Regions from separate parts of the Thalassotalea crassostreae genome, predicted to be linked through region 2. Evidence: predicted binding sites of a transcription regulator. Region 2 holds the regulator's gene; each other region holds the start of a gene.
What was found. The regulator ArgR, encoded in region 2, controls arginine synthesis, uptake and breakdown. The targets are predictions, from matches to a motif close to ANTGAATANNTATTCANT.

Region 1 (10,892 bases), 1.6 Mb from region 2:
ATTATCACCGGTTGTTTGTAAACCAAAACGAACGAAATACAAATACTTACCACTGCTATCAACACTACCTTCAATAGCGTCACTTAAAGGAATTTGATTAACATTTAAGTTGTCGGTATTAACGGTTTTTAAAGTCCAGTAATTTGCCGGACCAAGGTTGGCATCAGTGGCATAAATAACGGTATTATCATTACTCCAACCTTGCACTCTTACACGGGCATTTTCGTAAGTTAGTCGAACAGGTTCGCCGCCGCCAATTGGCATAAGATAAGCTTCAAAATTACCTTCGTAATTGGCACTGTATGCGATAAATTTTCCGTCTGGCGAAATACTTGCCATTAGTTCTTCACTCGCATGAGTGGTTAGTCGTTTGGCATTACCTATGGTTGTGTAGGTATGCCAAAGATCGCCTTCTGCGGTAAATACTAAAGAGTTTTCATGCAATGTTGGCGAACTAAAGTAACCCAGTTTTTGCTCTGCGTTAGCGTTAAAAGCCGATAGCGCAAAAAATGCTAAAGAGATTGATTTTTTTAAATTCATAACTGCCCTTAATTTGGGGATAAATTGTATTATTTGATTATTAGATACCGTTTCTTAGTATCATTATCTATTCGTTCTATAGCAGTGCCTTAGGCATTAATTTGCTTTTAATTTTGGCACATTAATCGGAGATTTTTACTGGAACGAAATTTATTTGCAGATTTTATAACAGATCTTAGAACTGATTTGTGAGAAAAGATGTGAAAACTTTCAATTTATATTTAGAGTCAACACATTTATTGGTAAACAGTGCACTAGAAAACTGTATTTTTAGTTAGCATTGGTTAGAATATGATGCTTAACGCAAATTAAGAATTATTCTAATGACTGAAAATAACATCGCTAATAATGAGAATAATCCTGTGATTAACAAAGACGTGAAAAAAGCGGCTTACTCATTGCTTGCTCGTCGCGAGCACGCGCGACAGGAATTGATGCAAAAATTATCACAGCGTGACTTTGTTAAAGAAGATATTGAAGTGGTATTGGATGCTTTAGCAGAGCAAGATTTACAAAGCGATTTAAGGTATGGCGAAGCAGTGCTGCGCCAACGTGTACAAAAAGGCTATGGATGGACGTATATTTGCGCACAACTAAAGCAAAAAGGATTAACTAGTGATATCATAAACGCCGTTTATGATAGTCAAGCCATTGATTGGTTTGAAATGGCAGAGATTGCCTATGTAAAACGTTTTGCCCAAACCGAAATTGTTGATCAAAAAGATAAAGCAAAACGCATAAGATTTTTACAATATCGCGGCTTTGATTTTGAACAAATCAGCGCGGCATTGGACTTGAATTAACGCCTTTGAGCACCCATTAATTCAAATAACCGAATAAATTATATTTAAATACAAATTGTTGGATGATGACCATGATTAAATCGAGTGCCGAAATTAGACAGGCATTTTTAAATTACTTCGCTGAGCAACAACATCAAATAGTTGCTAGTAGTTCACTTGTACCAGGTAATGACGCGACGTTACTTTTTACCAATGCTGGTATGGTGCCATTTAAGGATGTTTTCTTAGGGGCAGAAAAGCGCAGTTATACTCGAGCTACATCATCACAACGTTGTGTTCGTGCTGGTGGTAAACACAACGATTTAGAAAACGTTGGTTATACCGCTCGTCACCATACATTTTTTGAAATGCTAGGTAACTTTAGTTTTGGCGATTACTTTAAAGAAGAAGCAATTACCTTTGGTTGGACGTTCTTAACTGAAATATTAAATCTACCTAAAGAAAAACTATTGGTTACTGTTTATGAAAGCGACGATGAAGCTTTTGAACTTTGGAATAAAAAAATAGGCGTACCAGCTGAAAAGATTATTCGCATTGGTGACAAGTCAGCAGACAAAAAATATGAGTCAGATAACTTTTGGTCAATGGGTGATACAGGTCCATGTGGTCCATGTACTGAAATTTTCTACGATCACGGTGAGCATATTTGGGGTGGTCCTCCAGGTTCTCCTGAAGAAGATGGCGACCGTTTCATCGAGATTTGGAATTTAGTATTTATGCAATTTAACCGCCAAGCGAGCGGTGAAATGTTACCTTTACCTAAGCCGTCTGTAGATACAGGTATGGGCTTAGAGCGTATCGCAGCAATCATGCAGGGCGTACACTCCAACTACGAAATAGATATTTTCCAAGGCTTAATCAAAGCCGCTGCAAAATTATTGTCATGTGACGATATTGAGCATAAATCACTGCGCGTTATTGCGGATCACGTTCGTTCATGTTCGTTCTTAGTAGCCGACGGCGTTATGCCATCAAATGAAGGGCGCGGTTATGTATTGCGCCGTATTATTCGTCGTGCAGTTCGTCATGGTCATAAGCTTGAAGCATCTTCGCATTTCTTCCATCAATTAGTCGCCGCACTTGTTGAACAGATGGGTGAAGCTTACCCTGAGCTAGTTAAACAACAAGCAGTGATTGAAAAAATCATTCGTATCGAAGAAGAGCAATTTGGTCGTACATTAGATCGTGGCATGAATTTACTATCGGATGTGATTGCTAATCTAGAAGGTAAAGTAATCCCAGGTAAAGATGTATTTAAACTATACGATACCTATGGTTTCCCTGCCGATTTAACCGCAGATATTGCCCGCGAAAAAGAACTAAGCATCGACACCGACGGTTTTGACGCTGAAATGAAGGCGCAGCGAGAACGCGCTCAAAAGGCCAGTAACTTTGGTTCAGATTACAACGAACAATTGAAATCTGAAGCAACAACGGCATTTAAAGGTTATGACAACCACAGCTTTAGCTCGACCATAGTTGAATTATTCAATGGCGAAGGCAGTGTCTCGACACTTAATGCTGGCGAGAAAGGCGTAATTGTACTGGATAAAACACCTTTCTATGCAGAATCTGGTGGTCAAGTTGGTGATACCGGTACTATAACGACCAACTCTGGTGAATTTGAAGTAACCGATACAGTTAAACTTGGTAATGCATTTGCACATCACGGCATCGCTAAGTCAGCAATACAGCTTAACGCCCGTGCTAATTCTGAAATTGATAGCGAGCGTCGCCAAGCGATTGTTAAAAACCATACAGCAACTCACTTGTTACATGCTGCATTGCGTCAAGTATTAGGTGAGCACGTAACACAAAAAGGCTCTCTTTGTGATGCTGATAAACTTCGTTTTGACTTCTCTCACTTTGAAGGTGTTACGGCGGCTGAATTACGCACAGTAGAAAAATTAGTAAACGATAAGATCCGTAATAATTATCAACGCGAAACCGCTTTGATGAATATTGATGAAGCGAAAGCAAAAGGCGCGATGGCGCTATTTGGTGAGAAATACGATGATGAAGTTCGTGTTGTTACCTTAGGTGAGTTTTCAACTGAACTTTGTGGTGGTGTTCACGTTGAACGCACCGGAGATATTGGCTTGTTAAAAATCACTTCTGAAGGTGGTATTGCAGCCGGCGTTCGTCGTATTGAAGCTGTCACTGCTGATGCAGCACTTGATTACATTGATAGTCAAGCTGACAAGTTATCTAAGATTTCTCATCTTGTTAAATCTGACGCTGCTAATACCTTAACGAAAGTTGAACAAATGATTTCTCGTTCAAAAGAACTAGAGAAAGAAATTAGCGCATTAAAGCAAAAGTTAGCTGCTCAAGCAGGTTCTGACCTGATTAATCAAGCAATTGAAATTAATGGTGTGAAAGCCTTGATTGCCGATGTTGAAGGAAGCGATCCAAAAGCCTTAAGAGATATGCTTGATGATCTTAAAAATAAGCTTGGCTCTGGTATTGTGATGCTTGCTTTAGCTAATGGTGCTAAGGTGAACCTTATTGCTGGTGTTACCAAAGATTTGACCGGTAAAGTTAAGGCTGGCGATTTAGTGAAAATGGTTGCTGAGCAAGTAGGCGGTAAAGGCGGCGGCCGTCCTGATATGGCTCAAGCTGGTGGTACTCAACCGGAAAATATAGGCACAGCATTAGCAAGCGTCGAATCTTGGTTAAGTGAAAAGCTAGCGTAGGTCATTATTAGTTAATGGCTACTATTGTTCAAAAGTTTGGGGGAACCTCGGTAGGTTCTCTTGAGCGTATTGAAGCAGTTGCAGAGCAAATCATAGCAACCAAAGGGCAAGGGCATGACATTATCGTTGTGCTCTCCGCCATGTCTGGCGAAACTAATCGCCTAATGTCGTTGGCCAATGCCATTGACGAACAACCTTCTCCACGTGAACTCGATATGCTGCTTTCGAGCGGCGAACAAGTCTCTATCTCTTTACTCGCGATGGCACTGATCAAACGTGGCCACTCTGCGGTGTCTTTATTGGCTCATCAAATAGGTTTAAAAACCAATAATCGCTTTAATAAAGCTCGTATTCAAGATATTGATAACTACCGCATCATTAAAGAATTGCAACAAGGCCATATCGTCATTGTTGCCGGCTTTCAAGGCGTCGATGAGGAAGGGAATATCACTACCTTAGGTAGAGGCGGCTCAGATACCTCTGCGGTGGCGATAGCTACCTCAGTAAATGCGAAAGAGTGTCAAATTTATACAGACGTAGATGGTGTGTATACCACGGATCCGCGAATTGACGAATCTGCCAAAAAACACTCTCATATCGGATTTGACGAGATGCTTGAGATGGCAAGCTCTGGTGCGAAAGTTCTGCAATCTCGTTCGGTTGAGTTTGCCAGAAATCATAATATGCCACTTAGAGTACTTTCCAGCTTTTCAAAAGGCACAGGTACTCGCATTGACTTTGAGCAGCAAAAAGATAAGAAACATCCTGTATCGGCGATTACCGCAGATAACAATCAAGCACTGATCAAGATTGAAAAAATTAAGCCAAATAATCACTTTTCAGTAGCAATACTAAATGAGCTAGCAAAAGCCGATATTGAAATTGACATGCTTAGTCAGTTAGCAGGCAGTGATGGTGCTTTATCAATATACTTTAGTGTTAATGAAGTTGATTATCAGCAGAGTTTAGCCCTTAGTATGGCAGTAGCGAATAACTACGGACATGATTCGGTGATAGGTCAGCAAGACTTAGTAAAGGTTTCGGCCATCGGTAATGGTATGAAGTCACACAGCGGTGTTGCAGCAACTCTTGTACAAACTCTCAATAACGAGAATATTAAAATTGAGCTGATTTATGCAGCTGAAATTAAAATAGCAGTTCTCGTGTCTAATAAACTAATGGAGCAATCTGTTACTAAATTGCATAAAATATTTAACTTAAATTCAATTAATTAGAGCTTTTTCTGAAAAGTTTGCTAAATTTTTTAATGTGTTATGGAAAATAATTGGATTTCAGTGTTTATCTATCTGTTCAATTTGTTACCATGGTTCAAGAGTTAATGATTTCTCAATGACTGCAGAATAGTTAGCTTTTATTTCGATTTCTTAAATTTAAAAAAGGGAGCATTTGGATGCTTATATTAACTAGACGAGTTGGTGAAACTCTTATGGTGGGTGACGACGTTACAGTCACTGTTTTAGGGGTTAAAGGGAACCAAGTACGTATCGGCGTTAACGCACCGAAAGAAGTTTCTGTTCATCGTGAAGAAATTTATATGCGTATACAAGCTGAAAAAGGCGATGATGAAAATTCAGGGAATAAATAATTTATTTCTGTAGAATTGGAAAATAGCAGTAAAGTTAAATATCGTAATTTTACTGTTAACCTTTTGTCTCAAATGGTGTGAAAAATAGTCTTCTTGTTTGAAATATCGCCAAACAGAAAAAAAGACGAAAAAATCCGTTGACTTATTTCTCGAATCCATTAATATGCACGCCATTGGTGAGGTGGCCGAGAGGCTGAAGGCGCTCCCCTGCTAAGGGAGTATAGGCTTTATACCCTATCGAGGGTTCGAATCCCTCCCTCACCGCCATTTAATTTTAGTTTTTAATTAAAATTAAATGGGAAAAAATGATTGCGGACGCGTAGCTCAGCTGGATAGAGTACCTGGCTACGAACCAGGCGGTCGCAGGTTCGACTCCTGCCGCGTCCGCCACTTTTCTTAATAGTGAAGTGGTTGTCAATCGAAGTGAGGTATCACTTAAAACTACCGACCGCGGACGCGTAGCTCAGCTGGATAGAGTACCTGGCTACGAACCAGGCGGTCGCAGGTTCGACTCCTGCCGCGTCCGCCACATTAAATAGAAAACCCGAACCGAAAGGCTCGGGTTTTTTATTGCCTAAATTTTTCTGAGTACCAGGCGCTAATACAAGATCCCAGGCATTCGCAGTTTGACCCTTGTAGCAACCTCAACATTAAACGAAAAGCCCATCCATTAGGATGGGCTTTTTCGTATCTGGAAGAAAATTTATTGATGGTTCTGCCAGGAGTAGCTGGCGCTAATACAAGAGCCCAGGCGGTCGCAGGTTCGACTCCTGCCGCGTCCACCACATTAAATAGAAAACCCGAACCGAAAGGCTCGGGTTTTTTATTGCCTAAATTTTTCTGAGTACCAGGCGCTAATACAAGATCCCAGGCGGTCGCAGGTTCGACTCCTGCCGCGTCCGCCACATTAAACGAAAAGCCCATCCATTAGGATGGGCAATTAGTATCTAAGAGGAAATAGATTGTTGATTATTCAAATTCAAATGATTATTGTTAAAATTCTAAGTTGTTGAGTAAAACTCTCTCAATTTGTTCTGCTAGCATAACGAGAAAGATTGAGAGCTAATTCAACAAATTGTGTCCTATAGACGCATAAACTAACACCACGCAGAGAATAAAATGAATAGATACAAAATTCTAGCAAAAAAATACGTCGGCTTGTCATTACGAATAGGGCTGCTGCTTCCATTGCTTTTACCTTTTGTTGCTAAGGCAGAAACTGATGACGAAATTTGGGAGAATGCTAGAAAGGTAATGAAGTCTAGGGCTCACTGTAAGTCTTTAAGTCAATGTTTATCAAAAGCCCAAGATGGTGATGTTAAAGCACAATATATTACAGGCAATGCCTATAGAGTTGGACCTGATGCTGAAAACATCTATTATTTCAAGGTTAAAGAAGTCGACAATAAGAAAGCTTTGTTTTGGCTGAACATGGCAGCACAGAACGAAAATGTAAATGCCATGAATAGTTTATCTAAGCTCTATTCGGTTGAAGCGACCAATAATACAAGGGACTTTGAAAAGGCAAAACGTTGGGCATCCAAATGTGTTGACAAAGGTGAAACTGATTGCCATTTCGTTTTAGGCGTGATCGCCGAGGCTAATGGAGATTATACCGCTGCTAGAAGTCATTACCAAAAAACTACTCTCCACCGTAAGGCAAAATATCAAATGGCCATGTTACATTTTTACGGCAAAGGGGGCGCAGTCGATTACAAATCAGCCAATGACATACTTTCTGGAATTGAACTTGATCGCTTCGGTCCTGCTTATCGAGTGAGAGGGTTGATGGCAATCAATGGTCTTGGACAGGAGAAAGATGTTAGGCTTGGTTTAAGTTATTTACGTCAAGCAATAGAGTACAAGGAATTCGCGGCTTATGAAGACATAGGTGAATTATATTACACAGGTAACGGTGTTGAAAAAAATTATGAAACTGCATTTTCAAACTTTAGCGCAATTGTCAGTATGCAGAGACCCAAAACGATGAGGTACGTAGCTTTAATGGCTTATTATGGGCAGGGGGTAGAAAAAAAAGTAGACCATGCTATCGTGCTATTTGAAGCTGCAGCCAATAAAGGCGATGTCACCTCAGCATGGGCTCTTGGTCGCATATACTTGAGCGGCGAAGACATCGAAAAGAACGAGGAACTAGGCTTTCATTTGGTTAAATTTGCAGCCGAAAGGAATCACCCCGAGGCTCAATATGGACTAGGTTACCTCTACTCTTCTGGAATAGGGGTTGAAAAAAATGCCGAAGAAGCCAGAAGGTGGCTAACTTTAGCTGCCAAAAATGGTAATAAAATGGCCATTGAAGCGTTAAAATAACAATAAACAGGTGGCTCATTGAGTGCCACTTCTTCGTTTCTGATTTCAAGAAACTTTTGCTTCGAATTTAGCGTGCATAATTGACTTTTTGGACAATTCGACGGATTTTACAAAAGCCTATCTAACGTGATGGGCTTTTTTGTATGAACCCCATTCATTCTGCATAAAAAACTTATCACTTTGACTAATTATGATGACAATAGCGTGATTTTTAACCAGTTATTCTTTCCGTTTTTATAGCCATGTAGTACTTTGGGTGCTTAATGAAAATAAATTTAACTTTTTTTAATTGTACTTTTATTGGTTGCAAACGCCAGTATATTGGACAATTGAGTGTCTTTTTAGTGAGATTTATACACAAAGAATTAACATTCTCAGTTGATTTTATAAATTGGAGTGATTATTCTAATTCTTTTAACTGTTGAGAATAGTTATGGAAAATCTAACAGAAACATTTATTGAAGCGGGTATGCTCATGCTAGTTGGCATGGCGTTCGTATTCGCGTTTTTAGGCATGCTAATCTTTGCGATTAAACTATTAGCTAAGATTGCCAGTAATTTTGAAGAGCCAGTGCCTGCATCAACAAACACTGCTCGAGCGAACCCAAATGAAATTCCAGAAGGCGTGGTAGCAGCCATTACCTCAGCAGTCGCTCACTACCGCAAGAACAACGGAAAAAATTAGGAGTAAACTATGTCAAAACCTTTAGGTATCACTGAAGTCGTATTAAGGGATGGCCACCAGTCACTTTTAGCAACACGTTTTCGTTTAGAAGATATGCTTCCAATTGCCAGTAAAATGGATGAAATTGGTTTCTGGTCTATCGAATCTTGGGGTGGAGCTACGTTTGATTCGTGTATTCGTTATTTAGGTGAAGATCCTTGGGAACGCATTCGTAAACTTAAAGCAGCAATGCCTAACACCAAACAACAGATGCTGTTTCGTGGTCAGAACATTTTAGGCTACCGTCATTATGCTGATGATGTTGTTGAGAAGTTTGTTGAACGTGCTCACGTAAATGGTATTGATGTTTTCCGTATTTTTGACGCGATGAACGATACTCGCAACCTTGAAACAGCGATTAAAGCAGCAGTAAAAGTTGGTGCTCACGCACAAGGTACCTTATCGTTTACAGAGTCTCCGGTTCATACTACTCAAGGTTGGTTAGATATGGCCAAGAAACTTGAAGATATGGGCGCACATTCTTTATGTATTAAAGATATGGCCGGCTTACTTAATCCATACGATGGTGAAGAGCTAATCGCTAAACTAAAAGACACTGTTGAATTGCCATTGTCATTGCATTGTCATGCAACCACAGGTTTAAGCATGGCAACTCACATTAAAGCAATTGATGCTGGTGTTGATGTAATTGATACCTCTATTTCGTCAATGAGTATGACTTACGGTCATTCGCCAACAGAATCAATTGTCTCAGCAGTTCAAGGTCGTGACCGAGATACTGGTTTAGATATGACAAAACTTGCTGAGGTTGCGGCTTACTTTAGAGATGTTCGTGAAAAATATTGTAAGTTTGAAGGTAGCTTAAAAGGTGTTGATGCACGTATCTTGTTAGCACAAGTTCCTGGTGGCATGTTAACGAACATGGAAAGCCAATTAAAAGAACAGGGCGCAGCAGATAAGTTAGATGAAGTACTTAAAGAAATTCCACGAGTTCGCAAAGACCTTGGTTATATCCCTCTTGTTACACCAACATCTCAAATTGTTGGTACGCAATCAGTACTCAATGTTTTAACTGGTGAGCGTTATAAATCAATCACTAAAGAAACTGCAGGTGTTCTTAAAGGTGAGTATGGTGCAACAGCAGCAGAAGTTGATGCTGAGTTACAAGCTAAAGTGCTTGATGGTGCAGAAGCAATTACTTGTCGTCCTGCCGATTTACTTGAGCCAGAAATGGATAAGTTAGCCGCAGAACTAAGTGAGCTGGCGAAAGAGAAAAATATTACCTTAGCTGATGAAGTGATCGATGACGTATTAACGTACGCATTATTCCCACAAATTGGTTTGAAATTCTTAGAAAATCGTGACAATCCTGATGCGTTTGAACCAATGCCAAGCAAAGATGACTTAAAAGTCGCAGCAAGTGATTCTGGCGAACCAGAAAGCTATGCGGTTCAAGTTGATGGTAAAGTTTACGACGTGATCGTCGCGCCAAGTGGTTCGATTGAACATATCGCTGTGTCGGGCAGCGCTCCGACACCAGTTTCTGCTGCTTCTGCTCCTGCAGCAAGTGCGCCGGTTGCATCATCTGGTGTAGCAATTAATGCACCACTAGCAGGTAACATCTTTAAGATTGTTGCTAAAGCTGGTGACACAGTTAGCGAAGGCGATGTTGTTATCATTATGGAAGCGATGAAAATGGAAACTGAAATCAGAGCAACTGCGTCTGGTACTATTTCTGCAGTTAATGTTAAAGAAGGTGATGCGGTCGCGGTCGGTGATGCATTGCTAACACTATAAGGGTGTCATAATGGAGTCGTTATATACTCTTTGGTTATCAACTGGTTTAGCGAATTTCGAGCTAGGCCAAGTTATCATGATGCTGGTCGGTTTAGGTTTACTCTATTTGGCAATCGCTAAAGGTTTTGAGCCGTTATTATTATTACCAATTGGCTTTGGTGCTATTTTAACTAATATTCCAGTAGCGGGCTTCTCAGAGGTCGGTGGCGTATTGCATTATATTTATTATGCAGGCATCGATACCGGTATTTTCCCTTTGCTTATTTTTATGGGCGTAGGGGCAATGACTGATTTCGGGGCGCTTATCGCGAACCCTAGAATGTTATTACTTGGTGCCGCTGCACAGTTTGGTATTTTTGCGACGCTGTTTGGGGCGATTGCATTAAATGCAATTCCAGGTTTTGACTTTACCCTAAAAGACGCCTCTGCAATTGCCA
Region 2 (10,892 bases):
CTCGATAAATGTCATAACATCTTGTGTTAAATCTTTTGTGCCTTCACGGTTGAACGCTGAAATACTGCGTACTTCACCTTCCCAACCAAGTGCATCGATTACTCGTTGTTTCACTTCTTCAGCTTCATCATCAAGTAATAAATCTAGCTTGTTAAATACTAACCAACGAGGCTTTCCAGCAAGCTTTTCTGAGTATTTCTCCAGCTCTTTGGTAATGGTTAATGCATTTTCTGCTGGATCAGATTGATCAGCAGGTAATACATCAACTAGATGAATCAGAATACGACAACGCTCTAAATGCTTTAGGAATCGAATCCCTAAACCAGTTCCTTCAGACGCGCCAGAGATAAGCCCTGGGATGTCGGCAATAACAAAGCTGCGCTGTGAATTTAAACGAACTACACCTAAGTTTGGTACCAATGTTGTGAAAGGGTAATCAGCTACTTTAGGTTTAGCGGCTGAAACACTGCGGATTAATGTAGATTTACCAGCATTTGGTAGACCTAATAAACCAACATCAGCCAATAGCATTAACTCAAGCTTTAAGTTACGAACTTCACCTGGTGTACCAAGAGTTTTTTGACGTGGAGCTCGGTTTGTACTGCTTTTAAAGCGAGTGTTACCTAAACCGTGCCATCCGCCTTTAGCAACTAACAGTTTTTGTTTGTGCTTAGTAAGATCACCAATTTGTTCGCCAGTATCAACATCCATCACGCGCGTACCAACAGGCACCTTTAAGGTACAATCTTTACCGCCACGACCGGTACAGTTACGACCTTTTCCGTTTTCACCACGCTGAGCGTTATGGAAACGTTCAAAACGATAGTCAATCAGAGTGTTAAGGCTTTCGTCGGCGATTAGATATACTTCACCACCATCACCGCCGTCACCACCATCTGGTCCACCGAATTCGATGTACTTTTCACGACGGAAACTTACACAACCGCTACCACCGTCACCGGCTTCTACGCGTATTTCAACTTCATCTACAAATTTCATTAGCTTTAATTAAGCTCCAAACATAAATATATGTATTTATTAAATAATACAGTGAGTACTAAATTATAGACCAAATGTACATTTAATGGCGTAAGATTTGTTATAAATCTTACGCATAAAAAAACTCGCTAAGAAGCGAGTTTTTTATGATTCTGTCGCTTATTGCTATTATTCAGCAATAATAGATACGAACTTACGGTTTTGAGGACCTTTAACGTCGAACTGAACTTTACCGTCAGTTAGAGCGAATAATGTGTGGTCTTTACCAATACCCATGTTAGTACCTGCGTGGAACTTAGTACCACGTTGACGAACGATAATGTTACCCGCTAATACAGATTCACCACCGAAACGCTTAACACCTAATCGTTTCGCTTCTGAATCACGACCGTTACGAGTACTACCTGCTGCCTTCTTATGTGCCATCGTTAATTACTCCTATTAACCGTTGATGCCAGTAATCTTCACTTCAGTAAACCACTGACGGTGGCCTTGCTGCTTACGTGAATGCTTACGACGTTTAAATTTAACGATTTTAACTTTGTCACCACGACCTTGGCTTACAACTTCCGCTGTAACTTTGCCACCAGCAACGTAAGGTGCACCTACGTTGATGTCATCGCCATTAGCAACCATTAAAACATTTTCGAATTCTACTGTTGAACCAATTTCTAGTTCTAGTTTCTCTAAGCGAACAGTTTGACCTTCGCTTACACGGTGTTGTTTACCACCGCTTTGGAATACAGCGTACATTTGCTACTCCGTACCGCGCCACTTATTAAGGACGCACAAATTAAAATAATAGGTCGCGGATTCTACGCGAAGAATTTGACCTTAGCAAGTGTAAATACAAAAAATCATGTAATTATTTATGAAAATAAAGTTACTTAATCGTACATAGCTGCTTTTTGATACAAAACTGCAAGAAAACCGAACTTTGATGGCGTTTATTTTACCGTTAATTAGCTAAGATATCTTATGTTTTTCTTAAAATAGTGTAAAATCAGCAACAATAAGTTATAACTAACTCAAACACGCTCATAAGTATTTGATAAACAAATAAAAGCTCGTATAAATATGAATATCACTCAGATCCAGGAACTTGCCAGCAAAGACATGCAAGCTGTCAACGAACTTATCTACGGACAATTAGACTCCGATGTTGCCTTAATTAATCAATTGGGTATGTATATCGTTAATGCTGGTGGAAAGCGCATGCGTCCTCTATTAACAGTGTTAGCTGCAAGAGCGATGGGTTATAACGGTGATAAGCATATTTGTTTAGCTGCGATTATTGAGTTTATTCATACCGCAACATTATTGCACGATGACGTTGTTGATGAATCTGCACTGCGTCGTGGGCGAGAAACCGCCAACGCATTGTTTGGCAATAGTGCTAGTGTATTAGTCGGTGACTTCTTATATACCCGTTCGTTTCAAATGATGGTAACGCTTAATGACATGTCGATTATGCGCGTACTTTCAAATGCTACAAATGTCATTGCTGAAGGTGAGGTCTTACAATTAATGAATTGTAATGATCCAGACACCACCGTCGATAGTTATATGCAGGTAATTTATTGTAAAACTGCGAAGTTATTTGAAGCAGCAACACGACTTGCTGCGGTAGTGACTGATCAAGATGAAACTATGGTTAAAGCAATGACTGCATATGGCATGCACCTTGGCACTGCGTTCCAATTAATTGATGATTTACTCGATTATACAGCTGACGCCGATGAAATGGGTAAAAATGTCGGTGACGATTTAGCCGAAGGTAAACCAACGTTACCGTTATTGCATGCCATGCACAATGGTACAGAGCAGCAGGCTGCGATGATCCGAGATGCCATCGAACATGGTAATGGTATGGACCATTTAGATGATGTATTACAAGCAATGCGTGATACCGGTGCGTTAGAACTTACTCAACAAATGGCAGAGCAAGAAGCGGAAAAAGCGATTTCTGCACTAACTATTTTACCTGAATCAGATTATAAGAAGTCATTGGTCGCTTTGGCGCATTTATCAGTAGACAGAAACGCCTAATTATTTATTTCAAGCTCTTGAGCAAGTACTTGCTCAAGTTCTTGTAAAAGCGCTTCTGCGTTAGGTAAAATTCGTGATAATCGAAAACGAAAATGACCAATTCTATTTTGATGGCGCTTGATAAATCTAAGTAGCTGTTGCGATTTGTAGTCATCACCTTTATAGCTATCCATATAAACACCTAAATTACCTTCGCCATCATCCTTTATTTTATAATTAAATAGTCGCCAAGCCAATTCAGTATCGGCTTGGCGAGTGATTTCGTTGTTAGTTATTTGAATAAGCTCTTTAACACGTGGTAATGAATAGTCGTAATGAAATACTAGTCGTGAGCGTAACTCGTCATTTTGGACTTTTTCAATACCTGATGATTTTAATGCGTCAAATGCACCGCGATTATAACTAAATAAATAAGCTACAGTGCTGTCGGACAATAGTTGGTCAAGCTTTTGTTGAGTAGCCTGTTCTAATTGAACTGCTTGGTCGCTAGCCAATAGTTTGATTATTTGCTTAATTGCCTGATCACCAGCAGTTACTCTTTGGTCTAGCATTTTAAACGTCACGATATCGTCTTTAAGGTTTAAATAGATTTCATGAAGCATGATTCGTTCAAACTGTTTGGCTTTGCGTGTTTCATTCCATGTATTAATTTGCAAAGCGATTAATATGCCAATGACCACAAGCACGATTTCACCTAAGGCGTATCGGAAATAATTACCAGCCTTATTCTTGAGCACTATATTCATCCTTATTTTTCTAAATAATCCAAGCATTTAGATATCCTGTCAGTGGTGTGTCGTTAGTCGTTTGTTAATAGCATTGATTAATTATTAGCACATATCTTCAGCAATAAACAATTGCGTTGCCATTAACGTTTCTTAAATAATTTAAAAGAAGAGAAATTAAATTCTTACTAACCGGTCTTATTTGCATCTTTTACTCAATTGTTGAATTTTAATGACCCCATTACATTTACGAATAGTATTGATATTGGTCGCTATATCTACCACTTTACTTGGTCTTAGCATGCTGCTGATTGGGCCGCACCGACATATCACTTTAACCACGGACTTTTATCGGCTGACAGACTTGTTGCCGGCAAATACTTCTAACATTATTGCCGCAGTGGCTTTTTTAGGCTGCGCTGTCTTGTCAATAATCGCAATTAAAAAAATAAATCTTCGCCCTTGGTTAGGATACTTGCTGATGGTCATAAGCCTTGTACCGCTTGGGTCATTGTTTGCAAGTACAATGTGGATAGAAGCACTAGGAGGGTTTCCTGTTATCGGTTCAGGGCAAGGAGTGATTAAATACTTCGCATTGTTCTCCATTGCTTGGTTTTTAATTAAACCAAATTTGAGTGGTTATCAAGCTGCTTATATAAGTTTATTCCCGGTACTATTAGTTTTGCTGTGGATAGGCGGCATGAAGTTTACTTTGTTCGAAGCACAAGGCATAGAAGGCTTAGTAAACAGTTCACCATTGATGAGTTGGATGTATAGTCTTTGGGAATTACAGACGGTATCTAATCTTATCGGTGTTTATGATCTTGTGGCGGTTCTTTTATTGATCGTTGCCATATATAGACGAGAACTACTTTATCCTGCAATGTTAATGTCTGGGGCGGTTTTTATTGTGACTCAAACATTTTTGCTTAGCTTTTCTAGCTCACTTTCTGGCACTACATTATTGTCGACAACAGGGCATTTCTTAGTGAAGGATTTATGGTTTTTGGCAAATCTGATTTGTTTTTATGCAGTGGCTCAAACATTAACTTCGAAACAACGAATTGAACATATTGAAGAAAACATTTCTTTTCCAAAGTAAGTAACAATCTGCTATGTCAAAATTAGCTCGGTAAAAAGCTAATTACAAAAAAGCCGATCATAAGATCGGCTTTTTTATGCACTCTTATCAATTATTGATTGATAAAATCGATACCTTCTTGGATATCTTTATTAAGTGTCGCTAACATTTCTTCTTTAGCGTTTTGCTCATATGCACTTAATTCACCGTAAGGTAGGTATTCTTCAACACCATTCTTACCAAGAAGGACTGGTTGTGCAAAGTACTCTGCATCACCTGTGTTGCCTTGAACGTATGCGTAATCGATAACGCCTTCTTCGCCCTGTAAACCTTTAACTAAAGATAGACAAAAACGAGCTGCAGCAGCGCCCATTGAAAGAGTTGCAGAACCGCCACCAGCTTTTGCCATAACAACTTCAGTACCAGCATTTTGGATACGAGGAGTTAAAGCATCAACTTCTTCTTGTGTGAACTCAACACCTTCAACTTGTGAAAGTAGAGGAAGAATTGTTGTACCTGAGTGACCACCAATAACTGGAACAGCAACGTCTGATGTAGACTTACCTTTCAGTTCAGCTACGAAAGTTTCTGAGCGAATAACATCAAGAGTTGTTACACCAAATACACGGTTAGCTTCGTAAGTTCCTGCTTTTTTGAATACTTCAGCAACAATTGGAACAGTGCCGTTAACTGGGTTAGTGATAACACCAACTAAAGCTTTAGGACAGTTAGCAACAATGCCTTCTGCCAATGTTTTAATGATACCAGCGTTAACTGCAAAAAGGTCAGCACGGTCCATACCAGGCTTACGAGGCATACCGGCTGGGATGATTACTACGTCACAACCAGTTAAAGCGCCTGCTAAGTCGTCAGCACCAAAACCTTTAACAGTTACGTCAGTAGGGATGTGAGATAAATCTACAGCAACACCTGGAACAACTGGTGCAACATCGTATAAAGATAACTCAGAACCAGCTGGTAATTGAGTTTTTAGTAGTAATGATAATGCTTGACCGATACCACCGGCAGCACCTAAAACAGCAACTTTCATGGACTCTCTCCAAATTTGTAGTTATATAAGCAACTAAATAAACGAAATTATCTTAACGATAAAATGTTGAGTAATTACTTTAGAAATTAATAAACGCCCAAAAGATACAGAATTAGGGCTTAAAATACAATCAATTTTGTCATATGACCGCATAAGTTCTTACATCTTTTCTCAGATAATGTAATATAATCAAACCATTGAAGAGCAATTAACACAATAAGACAAAAGTATGAGCCTACAACAAAAGCAAGAAGCGTTAGTTAATGCATTTAAAGAGTTATTAAAGCAGGAACAATTTGGTTCGCAAGGCGATATCGTCGATGCCCTGAAAAACCAAGGTTTTGATAATGTAAGCCAATCAAAAGTTTCTCGTATGCTAAGCAAATATGGTGCAGTACGTACTCGTAATGCTAGACAAGAAATGGTTTATTGTTTGCCAGCTGAGCTTGGTGTTCCAACCGCTAAAAGCCCTCTTAAACAATTGGTGTTGGATATTGAGAGTAATGAAGTGATGCTTATTATTCGCACTAGCCCAGGCGCGGCGCAACTTATTGCTCGTCTATTGGATTCATTAGGAAGTGCAGACGGTGTGCTAGGAACAATTGCTGGCGATGATACTATCTTTATCGCACCGTCTTCAGTTGCAGAGATTGAGTCGACTAAAGAAAAGCTTCATTTGTTATTTCAAAAGATGTAATAAAAGAGGTTTATGGCCTCGTTTGAGCTATTTTTTGTCGCTCACGTCCCTACAAAATTTAGATAAAGAGCACCGCCATTGTTTCTATTATTGCTTAAAGTATCTGGCTGAAAGTGGCACTGAGTAGTCAACAGAACTATCTTAAAACGGAAAGAAAACCCACAAAAAAAGCGACCATACGGTCGCTATTTTAATGTCTATATTATCGGAAACGGTCAGCGCTTAATTTGTTGCTGGCGTTAACCCTTTGTTGATAGCGGTAATATCTGCTTCCGAGATTGTACCGGCTGCTTCTTTAAGACGTAACATATTAATAATGTATTGGTAACGTGTTTGCGAAAGGTTTCGTTTGGCATTATATAAGTTACGAGTACTATCAAGTACTTCTACTACCGTACGGATACCCACTTCAAAACCCGCTTCAGTTGCTTTTAATGCAGATTCTGCTGAAACAACCGATTGTTCTAATGCCTTGATACCAGATACTGTAGCAGTAATAGTGTTATAAGCATTACGAGATTCACGAACAATACCACGATAAGTGATCTGCATATCTTGACTTGCTGCTACGTAATTTTCTTGCGCTGCTCTAACTTGTGAGCTTGTATTACCACCAGAGTAAATTGGTACATTTAACGTAATACCAATAGATTGAGTATCCTGTTCAATACCCGTGACGTCAGTGATGTTGTCGTCAACTTCAGATTGCTTAATCTGACCTGATAACGTCAATGTCGGTAAATGACCTGCTGACTGAATATCGATGGTTTCTTTGGCAATATCCATACTAATTTTTTCAGAAATCAAACGCAGGTTTTTCGCTTCTGCAAGTTTTTGCCATTCATCAGGGTTGTTAGGTGTAGGCAATACTGGGCTGAAGCGAGTAGTATTAAGAATACTTAGATTATTTGGATAAATACCAGTAATTTCACGAAGAATTTCTTCCGCTGTAAAAACTGCGTTTTGTGCGCCAATTTCTTGAGTAATCGCATTATCATATAACGCTTGTGCTTCATGTACTTCAGTGATTGCGGTTAAGCCAACTTGGAAGCGCTGTTTAGTTTGCTCTAATTGACGAGAGATCGCTTTTTTCTCTGCAACAGAGAACTCAAGGCTATCGTATGCGGCTAAAACATTAAAATAAGCTTCGGTCACACGAGTAACCATTTGTTGTTTAACAAATTGATAATTGATGTCACTTTGGTGGGCTTGTTTTTTTGCTACATCAAGACCTAACCAACTGTTGTGATGATACAACTGCATGCTTAAATTAAGAGCTAATTCACTTCCTTCAGCATCAATATCCGTAGTACCTTCAGTTTCTCTTTCTTGTGCAGAGTAAGAAGCTGTTGCGTTTAATTGTGGCAATAATACCGAGCGTGCTTGCTCAATATTTTCTTGTGCCGCTCTGTATTGCGCACCGGCTTTTAATACAGTCGGATCATTGTTTAATGCTAATTGATAAATTTCTTCTAAGTTTTGCGCATTGACTACTGAACTCGTGCTAGCTAATGCTACACCAATAAATAATGCGTTTAATTTTTTGCTCATGAGTTGTTTCCTTTGTTTGCACCCACTTCAACAATTTGTGCAAGTGTACCTCTAATTAATGCTATGCTGAACAGTAATAAATCATTTCAACCTGATTAAAGTGTAACAGAAAGTTATGCTAACGCGTTGTTATCTTTACTAAGTATTACAAATTATGGGCCTAAATAACAATTTTAAACAGTTTTATCCACGTGACGTTGAAATTAAGGCACGTGATATTAAGTATCAGGGATTTTTCCGTATTGATCAGTATCAACTAAAGCATAGATTATTTAGTGGTAACTGGAGTAATTTTTTTTATAGAGAAATTTTCGAGCGAGGCGATGCGGTAATTTTGGTTCCTTTCGACTCAAAGAGTCAGCAAGTGCTGTTAATTCAACAGTTTAGAGCTGGAGCTGTGCGAACCGAAGATAACCCATGGTGTATTGAGTTTATCGCCGGCATGTTTGAAGAAAATGAAAGTCCGATAGAAGTTGCGATAAGAGAAGCTCAAGAAGAAGCGGAATTAGACATAAAGCGCGAAGATATTACTCATGTGATGAATTACTTGTCGAGTCCTGGTGGTACAAGCGAAAAGCTTTATATGTATATCGCAGACATAGATTTAACCAACGTTAAATCAGGTACTGTTGCTGGCCTTGACGATGAAAATGAAGATATTAAAAGTTATAAAGTGAGTTTAGACGTTGCCTTACAATGGTTGGCAGATGGTAAGATTAACAATGCCTCTACGATAATTGGGCTGCAATGGCTGGCGATCAATGCTAATAAATTGGCTGAAACGCCTGACCAGGAATAGCGGACATAACTATCTCTTTCTATAAAGGGAAAGAGAAAGACAAAGAGAAAGAATTAACCAAGATGAAAAAATATCGCCCGAGCCTAAAAGGACTGATAAGTAGTTGTGAGAATAATTACATGCTGTTATTGCGCTTATTAGCCAATATAGACGATGTTGATAGTGAAAGGCAGTTTTTTATCAATGATCACCTTTGTTATTCTATTACCATAATCGAGAAATCTAAATATACTCATGTAGTTGAATTTAAGCAGTTAGTAGCAGAATCAGAATCATTGGCTTCTAAAGTACACTTACCTAAGCCAAGTATGCTTATTCGTTTATACCATGATGCGCGCTTGGCTGAAGTGATCAGCAGTCAAAATATCAGACAAGTAAAACCACGTTATGATTACCCAAATAGTGATATGCATTTACCAGATGAGAAGCAACAAATTCAACATTTTTTAGGCGAGTGGTTGCAACTTTGTTTACGTGATGGGCGAGCGAATATCATTTTAAGTTATGACAACAGTTGATTAATCACTGCTTAATTAATATCAACCTTACTAACTAAGAATCAAAATTAAATACAGATAATCTATGCCTTCAATTACCATTGCACAATTTTCAGATAGTCACTTATTTGCCTTGCCTGAGCAACGTCATTATGGGGCTAATGTGTTGCAAAACCTAAATCATATATTGCAGCATATCAATCAAAATCAACAGGTAGAGCATGTCATATTTACCGGTGATTTAAGTCAGGATCATAGTCTGGAATCTTATCAGCAGTTTAATCAGTCTATTGCTAATTTTTTAACTAAGCCTTTGGCATATATTGCAGGCAACCATGATGATTTACCTGCACTATCAAACGAATTGACCGCCACAACCATATCCCATGACGCACAACTTGCTTTAGGTAAGTGGCAGATACTGTTATTAAACTCTAAAAGTAATACACCGGCAGGATTGGTCGCAGAGTCCGAGCTTGAACGTATTGTTGAAGGCGCTTCAAATTCGGCCAATCAATTGCTATTTATGCACCATCACCCAAGAGATGTGGGATATTTTATTGACCGCCATGGACTGGAAAATAAGCAACAATTTTGGTCGGCAATCGATCAAAATAACAGGATTAAGTTAATTTGCTGCGGTCATGTACATCGAGCGGAAAAAATTGCGGGCGACAACCGTTATAAAGTCGACGTACTAACTTGCCCGGCGACGTCGATTCAATTTGATCCTAAAGTAGACGGCGTCGCCGCATTGCCAATAGGACCAGGGTATCGTTTAATTACATTGCATGACGATGGCAGTTATGACACTGAAACCGTATTTTTAACAGCACAATGATGCGAAGCAATTAATCAGAAGACACTCAACACCAAAGATAAAAAACAAAAAACTAAACACAAAAACTAAATACAAAAGATTAAACGCAAGCCAATTGCGCTAAAGAAACACTAAGCTAATTTCATCGACAGGTCTTTTAAATAATGAAACAAAAAGTATTAGTACTGCATGGATTTAACAGCTCTCCGCTGTCGTTCAAAGCACAATTATTAATAGATTATATTAACGCTAACTTCCCCAATGTTGATGTTGTTTGTCCACAGCTAATGTCAGACCCAATTAATGCGATTGAGCAAATTACCGACATTATCGAACAAGACAAAAATTGCTCTTGGTACGTTACCGGCTCATCACTGGGTGGATATTTTGCAAATTACTTGGTTGATAAATTTAAAATTCCCGCTGTTTTGATAAACCCTGCAGTAAAACCTTATGAAATATTAACCGATGTAATAGGGCCACAAACCAATCCATATACTGATGAACATTACATTGTCACCGAGCAACATCTGCAACAATTGAAAGAATTTGAACGTGATGTGGCAATAGATGATCGTTATTTGGTGCTTGTACAAACTGGTGATGAAGTTTTGGATTACAGG
Region 3 (10,892 bases), 1.0 Mb from region 2:
GCGCTTCAGTAACAGCTTTTACGTAGAACGACATAAAACCTAAACGAGTGTTATGAGTTTTCTCAAATAAGTCTTTATATTGTGAACGTAAGTCCATAATTGGCTTCATGTTTACTTCGTTAAACGTCGTAAGCATGGCTGTAGAGTTTTTCGCTTCTAATAAACGGTTTGCAATTGTTTTACGTAAACGAGTCATTGGAACACGTTTTTGGCTACGCTCACCAACCGATACTGCTGGAGCAGCGGCTGCTTTTGGTGCTTCAGCTTTAGGAGCTTTTGCAGCGGCTAAGTGTGCAGCAACATCTTCTTTCGAAATACGACCGCCCTTACCTGTACCTTTAACTTGCGAAGCAGTTAAACCACTTTCAGTAAGTAAACGTCGCACTGATGGCGATGCAATGTCATCACCAGCTTCTTCAGCTACAGGCGCTGCAGCTGATGTTGGTGCAGATGTAGCACCGGCGTTTAATTCACCAATTTTTTGGTCGCCTAAAACCGTGTCGCCTTCAGCGTGAATGATTTTACCAATCACGCCGTCTTGTTGAGCAACAACTTCTAAAACAACTTTATCCGTTTCAATATCAACAAGGTTTTGATCACGTGTTACCACTTCACCTTCGCTTACGTGCCAAGTAGACACGGTTGCATCGGCTACCGATTCAGGTAATACAGGTACGTTAATATCAATTACTGAAGCTGCGGCTGTAGGTGCTGCAGATTCAGTGCTTGTTGTTGGTGCAGCAGCTGCGGCTTCGCCTTCAGTTAGGATTGCAATTACTTGCTCGCCTAGTACAGTTGCGCCTTCTTCTTCACTGATAGAAGTAATAATACCGTCAGATGTTGCAGGTACTTCTAGTACTACTTTGTCAGTTTCAATTTCTACTAATACTTGGTCACGAGTGACACTGTCACCTACTTGTACGTGCCATGTAGCTACCGTTGCATCAGCAACTGATTCTGGTAAAACTGGAACCTTAATTTCAGTCGTCATTTTTATTCCTTAATCACAAATTCTTTTATTTGATTATTTATCAAACGTTAACGCATCATTTACTAATGCTTGCTGTTCTTTTACATGCAAAGACATATAGCCACATGCAGGTGCTGCTGACGCTGTGCGACCTGCGTAAGTCAAGGTAGAGTCATTATCAATTACACTGCGGAAATGGTGCTGTGAACAGTACCATGCGCCTTGGTTTTGAGGCTCTTCTTGACACCAAACGAAATCTTTCGCGTTTGGATATTGTGAGATAACGTCTTTTAATTCTGCTTCAGGGAATGGATACAATTGCTCAATACGAACAATAGCAACATTCTTCTGTTCATTCTTACGGCGTTGTTCTAATAATTCGTAGTAAACTTTACCCGAACACATTACAACACGAGTTACATCTTTGTTGTTTAACTCATCAATTTCACCAATCACATTTTTGTACTCACCGCTTGCTAATTCTTCTAATGAAGAAACAGCTAAAGGATGACGTAATAATGATTTCGGTGACATTACGATAAGAGGACGACGCATAGGACGTACAACTTGACGACGTAACATATTGAATACTTGCGCTGGTGTTGAAGGCACACATACTTGCATATTGTGATCAGCACAAAGTTGCAAGAAACGTTCAAGACGAGCAGATGAATGCTCTGGACCTTGACCTTCATAACCATGTGGAAGCAATACAGTTAGACCACATAAACGGCCCCACTTTTGCTCGCCACTTGATAAAAACTGATCAAATACTACTTGCGCGCCATTGGCGAAATCACCAAATTGAGCTTCCCAAATAGTTAAACCACTTGGTTCAGCCGTTGTGTAACCATATTCAAACGCTAACACCGCGACTTCAGATAGTACTGAGTCGTATACTTCAAAAGGCCCTTGGTCTTTCGAGATATGTTGCAATGGCATGTACGTTGAAGCATCTTCTTGGTTATGTAATACCGAGTGACGATGGAAAAACGTACCACGACCAGCATCTTGGCCGGTAATACGAACGCGATCACCGCCATCAACAATACTTGCATAAGCTAAGTTTTCAGCAAAGCCCCAATCAAGATTTTTTTCGCCAGCGGCCATTTTCTTACGGTCATCGTAGATTTTCTTAACACGTGACTGTAATTTGTGATCTTCTGGGTAAGTTGAAATTGACTCAGCTAATTGCTTAAGTTTGTCGACCGAGATTTCATGATCGTACGCATCATCCCAATCGTGACCTAAATAAGGTGTCCAATCTACCGAGTGTTCTGTCATTGGGCGCCATTGTTCTACCGTACATTGACCTTCATCAAGTAACTTACGGTAAACATCGACTAATTCTTTAGATTGCGCAGATGTTAATACACGTTCAGCGTCTAGCTGTTCGGCATAAAGTTGACGCGGCGTAGGATGTTTCTTAATTTTTTGATACATCAACGGCTGAGTTGCATTTGGCTCATCGGCTTCGTTGTGACCATGGCGACGATAACAAACTAAATCGATTACAACATCACGTTTAAATTTATTTCTAAAGTCTAACGCTATTTGTGTTGCCAAAATTACGGCTTCAGGATCATCACCATTAACATGAAGAATTGGTGCCTGAACCATTTTTGCAATATCCGTACAGTATTCTGTTGAACGAGTATCTTCAGGTTTCGAAGTAGTAAAACCAACTTGGTTATTCACTACGATTCGGATCGTACCACCAACCTTATATGCACGTGCTTGCGACATATTAAAGGTCTCTTGTACCACACCTTGACCGGCAACAGCTGAATCACCATGAATAGTAATTGGTAATACTAAGTCACCTTTATCACAATCACGACGGTCAAGTCTCGCTCTTACACTGCCGATAACAACCGGATTAACAATCTCTAAGTGAGATGGGTTAAACGCTAGTGCTAAATGCACGTTGCCACCTGGAGTTACAAAATCTGATGAGTAACCTTGGTGGTATTTAACGTCACCAGAGCCAATTTGATCTACCTTACCGGCGAATTCATCAAATAATTTGCTTGGGTTTTTACCCATAACATTAACTAAAACGTTTAAGCGACCACGGTGAGCCATACCTAATACAACTTCTTTAGTACCATGCTCACCGGCACGAGTGATCAGTTGTTTAAGCATAGGCACCAATGCATCACCGCCCTCTAATGAGAAGCGTTTTGCACCAGGGAACTTAGCGCCTAAATATTTTTCTAGGCCATCAGCAGCAATTAAATCTTTAAGAATTTCTGTTTTTAATTCTTTAGAAAACTCTGCTTTTGAACGTACTGATTCAAAACGTTGTTGTAACCAACGTTTTTCAGTCGTTGAGGTGATGTGCATGTATTCAGCGCCGATAGCACCACAATACGTTTGCTCTAGGGTTTTATAGATGTCCCCTAGTTTCATTGATTCTTGCCCTACGGCTAAAGAACCAACGTTAAATTCTTTATCAAACTCAGATTTGGAAAGTTCGTGGTGAGCTAATTCTAGATCACGTACACGTTCACGTTTCCATAGACCTAATGGGTCTAGACGAGCATTCTGGTGGCCACGGAAACGATATGAGTTGATTAACTGAAGAACGCGAACTTGCTTAGCATCAGCATCTGAACTCACCGCTACGTGCTTTACGCCTTCTTTGGCTAATTGGCGAAATTCGTCACGAACAATCGAATGATTGGTTTCTGTCGTTACGCCGTCTAATTTTGGAAGATCATCGAAAACCTTGCGCCACTCATCGGATACCGAATGAGCATTCTCAAGGTACATTTCGTACAATTCTTCAATGTATTCAGCGTTATTACCGCTGAAATGGGAAGACTCTAACCAGGCCTTCATAACACCTTCTGGCATTGCCTGTTATTCCTCTTTGAAATAAAACTAATCGTAATTTATCACGAACAGTTATTAATTTATCTGCTAAATATCAACTTCTTATATCATCTTCTTATAGCAAAGAAGGTTTGATCAAATAAAAAGCGTTATTCAGCCCCTTTAAAACTAAAATGCCAGGCCTATTTTCATAGGCCCGGCGATATACTATTTAACAACAAAACACGTTGTTAAGTATGCTTAGTTATACCGCTCTTTGTAACAACATTGATTTGATTGACCCAATAGCCTTAGTCGGGTTCAACCCTTTAGGACATACGTCAACACAGTTCATAATGCCATGACAACGGAATACGCTATACGCGTCCTGTAAACCATCTAAACGTTCGTCAGTTGCTGTATCACGACTATCGATTAAGAAACGATACGCATGTAATAAGCCTGCTGGACCGATAAATTTATCAGGATTCCACCAAAATGATGGACAAGACGTTGAACAACAAGCACATAAAATACACTCGTATAAACCATCTAGCTTGTCGCGTTCTTCAATTGATTGAAGATGTTCACGAGCTGGAGGATTTTGGCCGTCATTAATTAAATAAGGCTTAATTTTTTCATATTGATTGTAGAACTGAGTCATATCAATAATTAAGTCACGTACTACCGGTAAACCTGGTAATGGACGAAGAACAATCGTTTTAGCTTTAACATCAGATAATGGTGTAACACAAGCTAAACCATTTTTACCGTTCATGTTTAAACCGTCACTACCACAAACACCTTCACGACATGAACGACGGAAAGATAATGTAGGATCTTGTTCTTTTAATAAAATAAGTGCATCAAGTACCATCATGTCAGATCCTTCAGGGATCTCTAATGTGTACTCTTTCATGTATGGTTTCGCGTCAACATCTGGGTTGTAGCGATAGATTGAAAACTTCTGGTTCATCTCGACAACTCCTTAGTATGTACGTGCTTTCGGAGGGAAAGCTTCGCGGTGTACTGGTTCCATATTTACATCACGCTTAGACATTTCTTCTGTGCCCGGTGTGTAAATTGAATGGCATAACCAGTTTGCATCATCACGTTCTGTAAAATCTTGACGGGCATGAGCACCACGAGATTCAGTACGGAAGTTCGCAGCTTTTGCTGAACAAAACGCTGTTTCCATCAAGTTATCTAATTCTAAACACTCGATACGTTGGGTGTTAAATTCAGAAGACTTGTCGTCTAAGCGAGCATTTTGTAAACGTTCACGAATTTCTTCAAGTTCTTTCATACCTTGAGCCATTGCTTCACCTTCACGGAATACCGAGAAGTTTAATTGCATACAGCTTTGTAGGTCTTTACGGATTTGAGTTGGGCATTCACCCTTATCACTGCTTTCCCAACGATTGTAACGAGCAAGTGCTGCGTCCAAATCAGATTGTGAAGCATCTTTACCGTTTTCAGTATTATGCAAGTACTTGCCTAGGAAATTACCAGCAGCACGGCCAAATACAACTAAATCAAGTAATGAGTTACCACCTAAGCGGTTAGCGCCGTGTACAGATACACAAGCAATCTCACCAACAGCGAATAAACCTTCAACAACTTTCTCTTGGCCATCTGCGCCAATCGTTAGTGCTTGACCGTTTACGTTACAAGGTACACCACCCATTTGGTAGTGACATGTAGGAATTACTGGAATCGGTTCTTCAGCAGGATCTACGTGAGCAAATGTTTTAGATAAATCACAAACACCTGGTAAACGTTTTTCTAATGTTTCGCGACCTAAGTGATCAAGCTTAAGTTTAATGTGTGGACCCCAAGGACCGTCACAACCGCGACCTTCACGAATTTCCGTCATCATTGAACGAGCAACAACGTCACGACCAGCAAGATCTTTTGCGTTTGGCGCATAACGTTCCATGAAACGTTCGCCGTCTTTATTAAGAAGGTAACCACCTTCACCACGACAACCTTCTGTAACAAGAACACCAGCACCAGCGATACCCGTTGGGTGGAACTGCCACATTTCCATGTCTTGCATTTGAACGCCAGCACGTAGTGACATACCAACACCGTCACCAGTATTAATGTGAGCATTAGTTGTTGATGCGAAGATACGCCCAGCACCACCGGTTGCTAATACTGTTGCACGAGCTTTAAAGTAAACAACTTCACCAGTTTCGATACAAACTGCAGTACAACCTACAACATTACCATCAGAGTTTTTAACTAAATCTAATGCGTACCATTCAGAGTAAACGTTGGTTTTATTTTTAACGTTTTGTTGGTACAAACAATGAAGAAGTGCATGACCAGTACGGTCGGCGGCAGCCGCTGTACGAGCCGCTTGTTCACCACCAAAATTCTTAGATTGGCCGCCAAAAGGACGTTGGTAAATTTTACCTTCTTCAGTACGAGAGAATGGTAAGCCCATATTCTCAAGTTCAATAATTGCTTCAGGACCAGTTTTACACATGTATTCGATAGCGTCTTGGTCACCGATGAAATCAGAACCTTTTACGGTATCGTACATATGTTGTTCCCAGTGATCTTCATGGGCGTTACCAAGAGCAACAGTGATACCACCTTGCGCTGATACCGTATGAGAACGAGTTGGGAATACTTTTGAAATCAAGGCACATGACTGGCCTGATTCAGAGATTGCTAAAGCAGCGCGCATACCCGCACCACCAGCGCCAATTACAATGGCATCAAATTCACGAACAGGAACGCTCACTTACACACCCCACACAGTTAATAGTACCGCTGCAACATAAACGAACAGGGTAATAGTGAATAAAAATTGAAGTAAACCACGTAACATAGTGTTCTTTACGTAGTCTGTTAATACCTGCCAAATACCAATCCAAGCGTGGAAAAGTACTGCAATAACTGCAAGTATTGTGAAAATCTTCATGGCTAAGTTTGAGAACAAACCAGACCAAGCTTCATAAGTTACTTCTGGTGTGCAGATAAACCAACACATCATAAATACACTGTATAAAGCTAAAACGATTGCGCTAGCACGGATCAAAATAAAATCATGAACACCACTGCGACCTAATGTAGCTGCGTTATTTACCATAACCAAACTCCTGCTAGCACAGATATAATTAACCAAAGAGCGATAACAAACTTGGCACTTGTTTGACCTGAACCTTTTTCTTCAAGATGACCTAGGTCCATAATTAAGTGACGAATACCGCCGACAAAGTGATATGCCAGAGCAGTAAGAATGCCCCACATAATAAATTTAAAGAATGCCCCATTTAAACATTCTTTAACAGAAGCAAAACCTTCTGCAGATGATAGTGAGACTGAAAGTGCCCAGATTAGGATACCGATAGCGAAGAACATCATTACACCACTAACACGATGCAGTATTGATGCGAGTGCCGCTGGCGGAAACTTGATTGTGCTTAAACCAAGATTTACAGGTCTATTTTTATTCACAGTTATTGCCTAAATTGTATTTAACTAATATTTAGTTAATGAAGTTCCATTATTTTTCTAACCATTCGGTTACTAATTGTAGTAAACAAAACAATACTTTAATAATAGCCATTCATTATTAATGGTCATTTCAAGCAATTTTAGTGATTAATGTAAATAGCCTGAAATAGACGAGTCGAATTATATAGATGTAATATTTGAATTACAATTTTAACACCACTTTTATTGCTTTTTGCTGTATTTTTAGCCAGCCAATAAAAAAATTTGCATAAAAATGCTTTTAGATGCAGTTTTGAATTGACTTTCTACCCCTAAATCAGAGTAAAATACGCACCAAATTTATATTCATGAATATTGACTTACTTTTCATCAATAAGCATTTAGCTCTTTTTTGTTACACTTTTGTAATCTTAACGTTAACTAAATCTAAAAACGATTAGACTAAAGTCAATATTGCGGAGATTTTGTTTCTCTGTTATCTCTAATAACAATACAAAATCATCACTAACTGAAAAATAGAGGAATAACTATGGCTGACAATAAAGCCACGCTAAGCATTGCAGGTCAAGATATTGCAGAATTACCAATTTTAAGTGGTACTGCTGGTAATGATGTAATTGATATCCGTACATTAGGAAGTGCTGGTTATTTCACCTACGACCCAGGATTTTTAGCCACTGCATCATGTGAATCTGAAATTACATTTATCGACGGTGGTAAAGGTATTCTTCAACACCGCGGCTATGCTATTGACGATTTAGCCAACAAAGCTGATTATTTAGAAGTTTGTTATATCCTATTAAACGGTCAAGCGCCTAATCAAGAACAATACGATGAATTCGTAAACATCATTACTAACCATACGTTAGTACATGAAAAATTAGCGAACTTCTTCCGTGGTTTTATGCACGATGCCCACCCAATGGCAATGGTTTGTGGTGTGGTTGGAGCGTTGTCTTCTTTCTATCACTCAGATTTAGACATTAACAACCCAGCAGCTCGTAAACGTTGTGCTCACCGTTTAATTGCTAAGATGCCAACAATTGCTGCGATGGCTTATAAATACAGCATTGGTCAGCCGTTCGTATACCCTCGTAACGATTTATCTTACGCTGAAAACTTTTTACACATGATGTTCTCTGTACCAGCAGAAGAGTATAAGGTAAGCCCTATCCTAGCTAAAGCAATGGATCGTATCTTCACTCTTCATGCAGATCACGAACAAAATGCATCGACTTCTACTGTGCGTTTAGCTGGTTCATCTGGCGCTAATCCATACGCCTGTATTGCTGCAGGTGTTGCTTCACTTTGGGGCCCTGCCCACGGCGGCGCAAACGAAGCTTGTCTAACAATGCTTGAAGAAATCGGCAGTTTAGAAAATGTAGATGAGTTCGTCGCTCGTGCGAAAGACAAAAATGACCCGTTCCGTCTAATGGGCTTTGGTCATCGTGTATACAAAAACTTCGATCCACGTGCAACAGTTATGCGTGAAACCTGTCACGAAGTACTTGGTGAACTTGGTATTAAAGATCCATTGTTAGATGTTGCTATGGCATTAGAAAAAGTTGCTTTAGAAGACCCTTACTTCATTGAGAAGAAGTTATACCCTAACGTAGATTTCTACTCAGGTATTATTTTAAAAGCAATCGGTATCCCAACTAGTATGTTTACTGTTATCTTTGCCATGTCTCGTACCGTTGGTTGGTGTGCACATTGGGATGAGATGCTTACTCAACCTGGTCAAAAAATTGGCCGTCCTCGTCAAAATTACACAGGACAGTTAAATAAAGAGTTTACGCCGTTGGCACGTCATAAGTAAAATTGACTTGTAAAAACATTGAAATAAAAAGGAGCTAGATGCTCCTTTTTTATTGCCTTTAAAATCACTAAAATCTATTAAACAATTTTTTTCAAAATGAATAATAATTCACTTTGTTGCTATGTTTTATAAGTTTGTCTTATAGTTTTAGTTCAAAATGCCTTGAAAATTCGCTGAAGGAATAAAACTTGATTAAAAATTTTCTGTTTACGTTAAGTGTGACGTGTTTCATGACAAACATTGCAAATGCTGATCAAACGTTATTACCGCCAATTGAAAAGTTTACCGGTAAGAGTGAACTATTAATTAAAGACTCGTCACACCCATGGCAAACACCTGCCGAACGATTTGGCTTGAACAGTACACCGAATTACGTTGAAACGTTTGAATATATCGACAGGTTAGTCGACTCATCTTCAAAACTGGTTCAATTGGAGCTAGGTCACAGCCCTCAAAATAGAGCAATTAAAGTTGTCTTAGCCACATCAGATGGGCTATCGACACTAGAAAGCATTGCCTCAAGTCCAAAATTTACGGTGTTTATTCAAGCAGGAATTCACTCAGGAGAAATCGACGGCAAAGATGCTGGCTTGATGCTGCTGAGGGATATTATCCATGGTGATCAGCAAGAACTCCTTGATAATGTCAATGTCGTATTCCTACCGATATTAAATGTTGATGGCCATGAACGTAGTAGTGAATTTAACCGGGTAAACCAGCGTGGTCCAACAAATATGGGTTGGCGAACTACTGCCCAAAACCTAAACTTAAACCGCGACTACGCAAAAGCTGATGCTGTAGAAATGCGTGCTGTCATTACAGCGCTAGAGAAAACGTCAGCAGACTTATATATTGATATTCACGTTACCGATGGTGAAGATTATCAATATGATATCACCTACGGATTTAATGGAGAGCATGGTTATTCGCCAAATATCAGTCGATACTTACAGCAAAAGTTACGCCCTGCTATTGACGATGCGTTAAAAGATAATGGCCATTTAGCATCGGCGTTAGTTTTCGGTCTTGATAGTATGAATTTTTCGAAAGGTATATACGGTTGGACTGCTAGTCCACGTTTTAGCAATGGTTGGGGAGATGCCCGCCATCTACCGACTATTTTAGTCGAAAACCATTCGCTTAAACCTTATAAACAACGCGTATTAGGTACCTATATATTTTTGCAACAGATGCTGGTAACGCTAAATGGCAATGGCCAAGAACTAATAGTTGCGACTGAAAAAGATAAAAAACACCGCCCCAAGAATTTGGTAGTTGATTTTGTCCTTGATATGGATAATCCAACCCGAGAAGACTTTCATGGGATAGATTATACTGTCGCTATCGATGACTTAACTGGCATTGAGTATGTAAACTGGAATGGTAAGAAAAAGCTCTATAAAAACATGCCAACATATTGGCAGAAAAAGCCAAAGACAATAGTCAAGGTACCTAAGGCGTATTATCTTGGTACTGAACATACCGAGGTGATCAAGTTATTAAAATTACAAGGCATCAAAGTTGAACAAATTGACCAATCTACGCGATTAAAGCTTACACAATTAACCGCAGTCGATCATAAGTTCAATGATACTGCATTTGAAGGTCGCCAAACCGTAAGTTCAACATTTCTCGAAAAAGAACTGGAACAAAAAATCGACAGTCGATGGGTAAGAATAAATACAGATCAAGATCTAGGTAAATTTGCCGTTACCTTACTAGACCCTCATGGAACTGATTCGTTATTTTCTTGGGGTTCATTTAATCAAATGTTTCAGCGCACTGAATATATCGAAACCTATGTCATTGTGCCAC

Region 1: the regulator ArgR is predicted to act here: its motif matches at 8,236-8,253, upstream of LT090_RS04035 (OadG family protein).
Region 3: the regulator ArgR is predicted to act here: its motif matches at 7,522-7,539, upstream of LT090_RS09410 (citrate synthase).

What each region holds. Positions count from the first base shown of each region.
Region 1 covers NZ_CP017689.1:893,903-904,794, forward strand. Annotated here, with positions in the region: gene LT090_RS03985 (S41 family peptidase) at 1-540, opposite strand, end outside; gene LT090_RS03990 (regulatory protein RecX) at 864-1,343, shown strand; gene alaS (alanine--tRNA ligase) at 1,415-4,039, shown strand; gene LT090_RS04000 (aspartate kinase) at 4,054-5,274, shown strand; gene csrA (carbon storage regulator CsrA) at 5,451-5,645, shown strand; tRNA gene LT090_RS04010 (tRNA-Ser) at 5,821-5,912, shown strand; tRNA gene LT090_RS04015 (tRNA-Arg) at 5,959-6,035, shown strand; tRNA gene LT090_RS04020 (tRNA-Arg) at 6,098-6,174, shown strand; gene LT090_RS04030 (tetratricopeptide repeat protein) at 6,765-7,973, shown strand; gene LT090_RS04035 (OadG family protein) at 8,407-8,658, shown strand; gene oadA (sodium-extruding oxaloacetate decarboxylase subunit alpha) at 8,668-10,455, shown strand; gene LT090_RS04045 (sodium ion-translocating decarboxylase subunit beta) at 10,466-10,892, shown strand, end outside.
Region 2 covers NZ_CP017689.1:3,191,690-3,202,581, reverse strand. Annotated here, with positions in the region: gene cgtA (Obg family GTPase CgtA) at 1-999, opposite strand, end outside; gene rpmA (50S ribosomal protein L27) at 1,168-1,425, opposite strand; gene rplU (50S ribosomal protein L21) at 1,441-1,752, opposite strand; gene ispB (octaprenyl diphosphate synthase) at 2,077-3,048, shown strand; gene LT090_RS13895 (DUF6090 family protein) at 3,045-3,785, opposite strand; gene LT090_RS13890 (DUF417 family protein) at 4,006-4,875, shown strand; gene mdh (malate dehydrogenase) at 4,967-5,905, opposite strand; gene argR (transcriptional regulator ArgR) at 6,135-6,602, shown strand; gene tolC (outer membrane channel protein TolC) at 6,825-8,153, opposite strand; gene LT090_RS13870 (NUDIX domain-containing protein) at 8,308-8,952, shown strand; gene LT090_RS13865 (DUF1249 domain-containing protein) at 9,015-9,470, shown strand; gene LT090_RS13860 (metallophosphoesterase) at 9,535-10,290, shown strand; gene LT090_RS13855 (YqiA/YcfP family alpha/beta fold hydrolase) at 10,434-10,892, shown strand, end outside.
Region 3 covers NZ_CP017689.1:2,163,795-2,174,686, forward strand. Annotated here, with positions in the region: gene odhB (2-oxoglutarate dehydrogenase complex dihydrolipoyllysine-residue succinyltransferase) at 1-991, opposite strand, end outside; gene LT090_RS09385 (2-oxoglutarate dehydrogenase E1 component) at 1,025-3,829, opposite strand; gene LT090_RS09390 (succinate dehydrogenase iron-sulfur subunit) at 4,053-4,763, opposite strand; gene sdhA (succinate dehydrogenase flavoprotein subunit) at 4,776-6,542, opposite strand; gene sdhD (succinate dehydrogenase, hydrophobic membrane anchor protein) at 6,543-6,890, opposite strand; gene sdhC (succinate dehydrogenase, cytochrome b556 subunit) at 6,884-7,258, opposite strand; gene LT090_RS09410 (citrate synthase) at 7,788-9,077, shown strand; gene LT090_RS09415 (M14 family metallopeptidase) at 9,308-10,892, shown strand, end outside.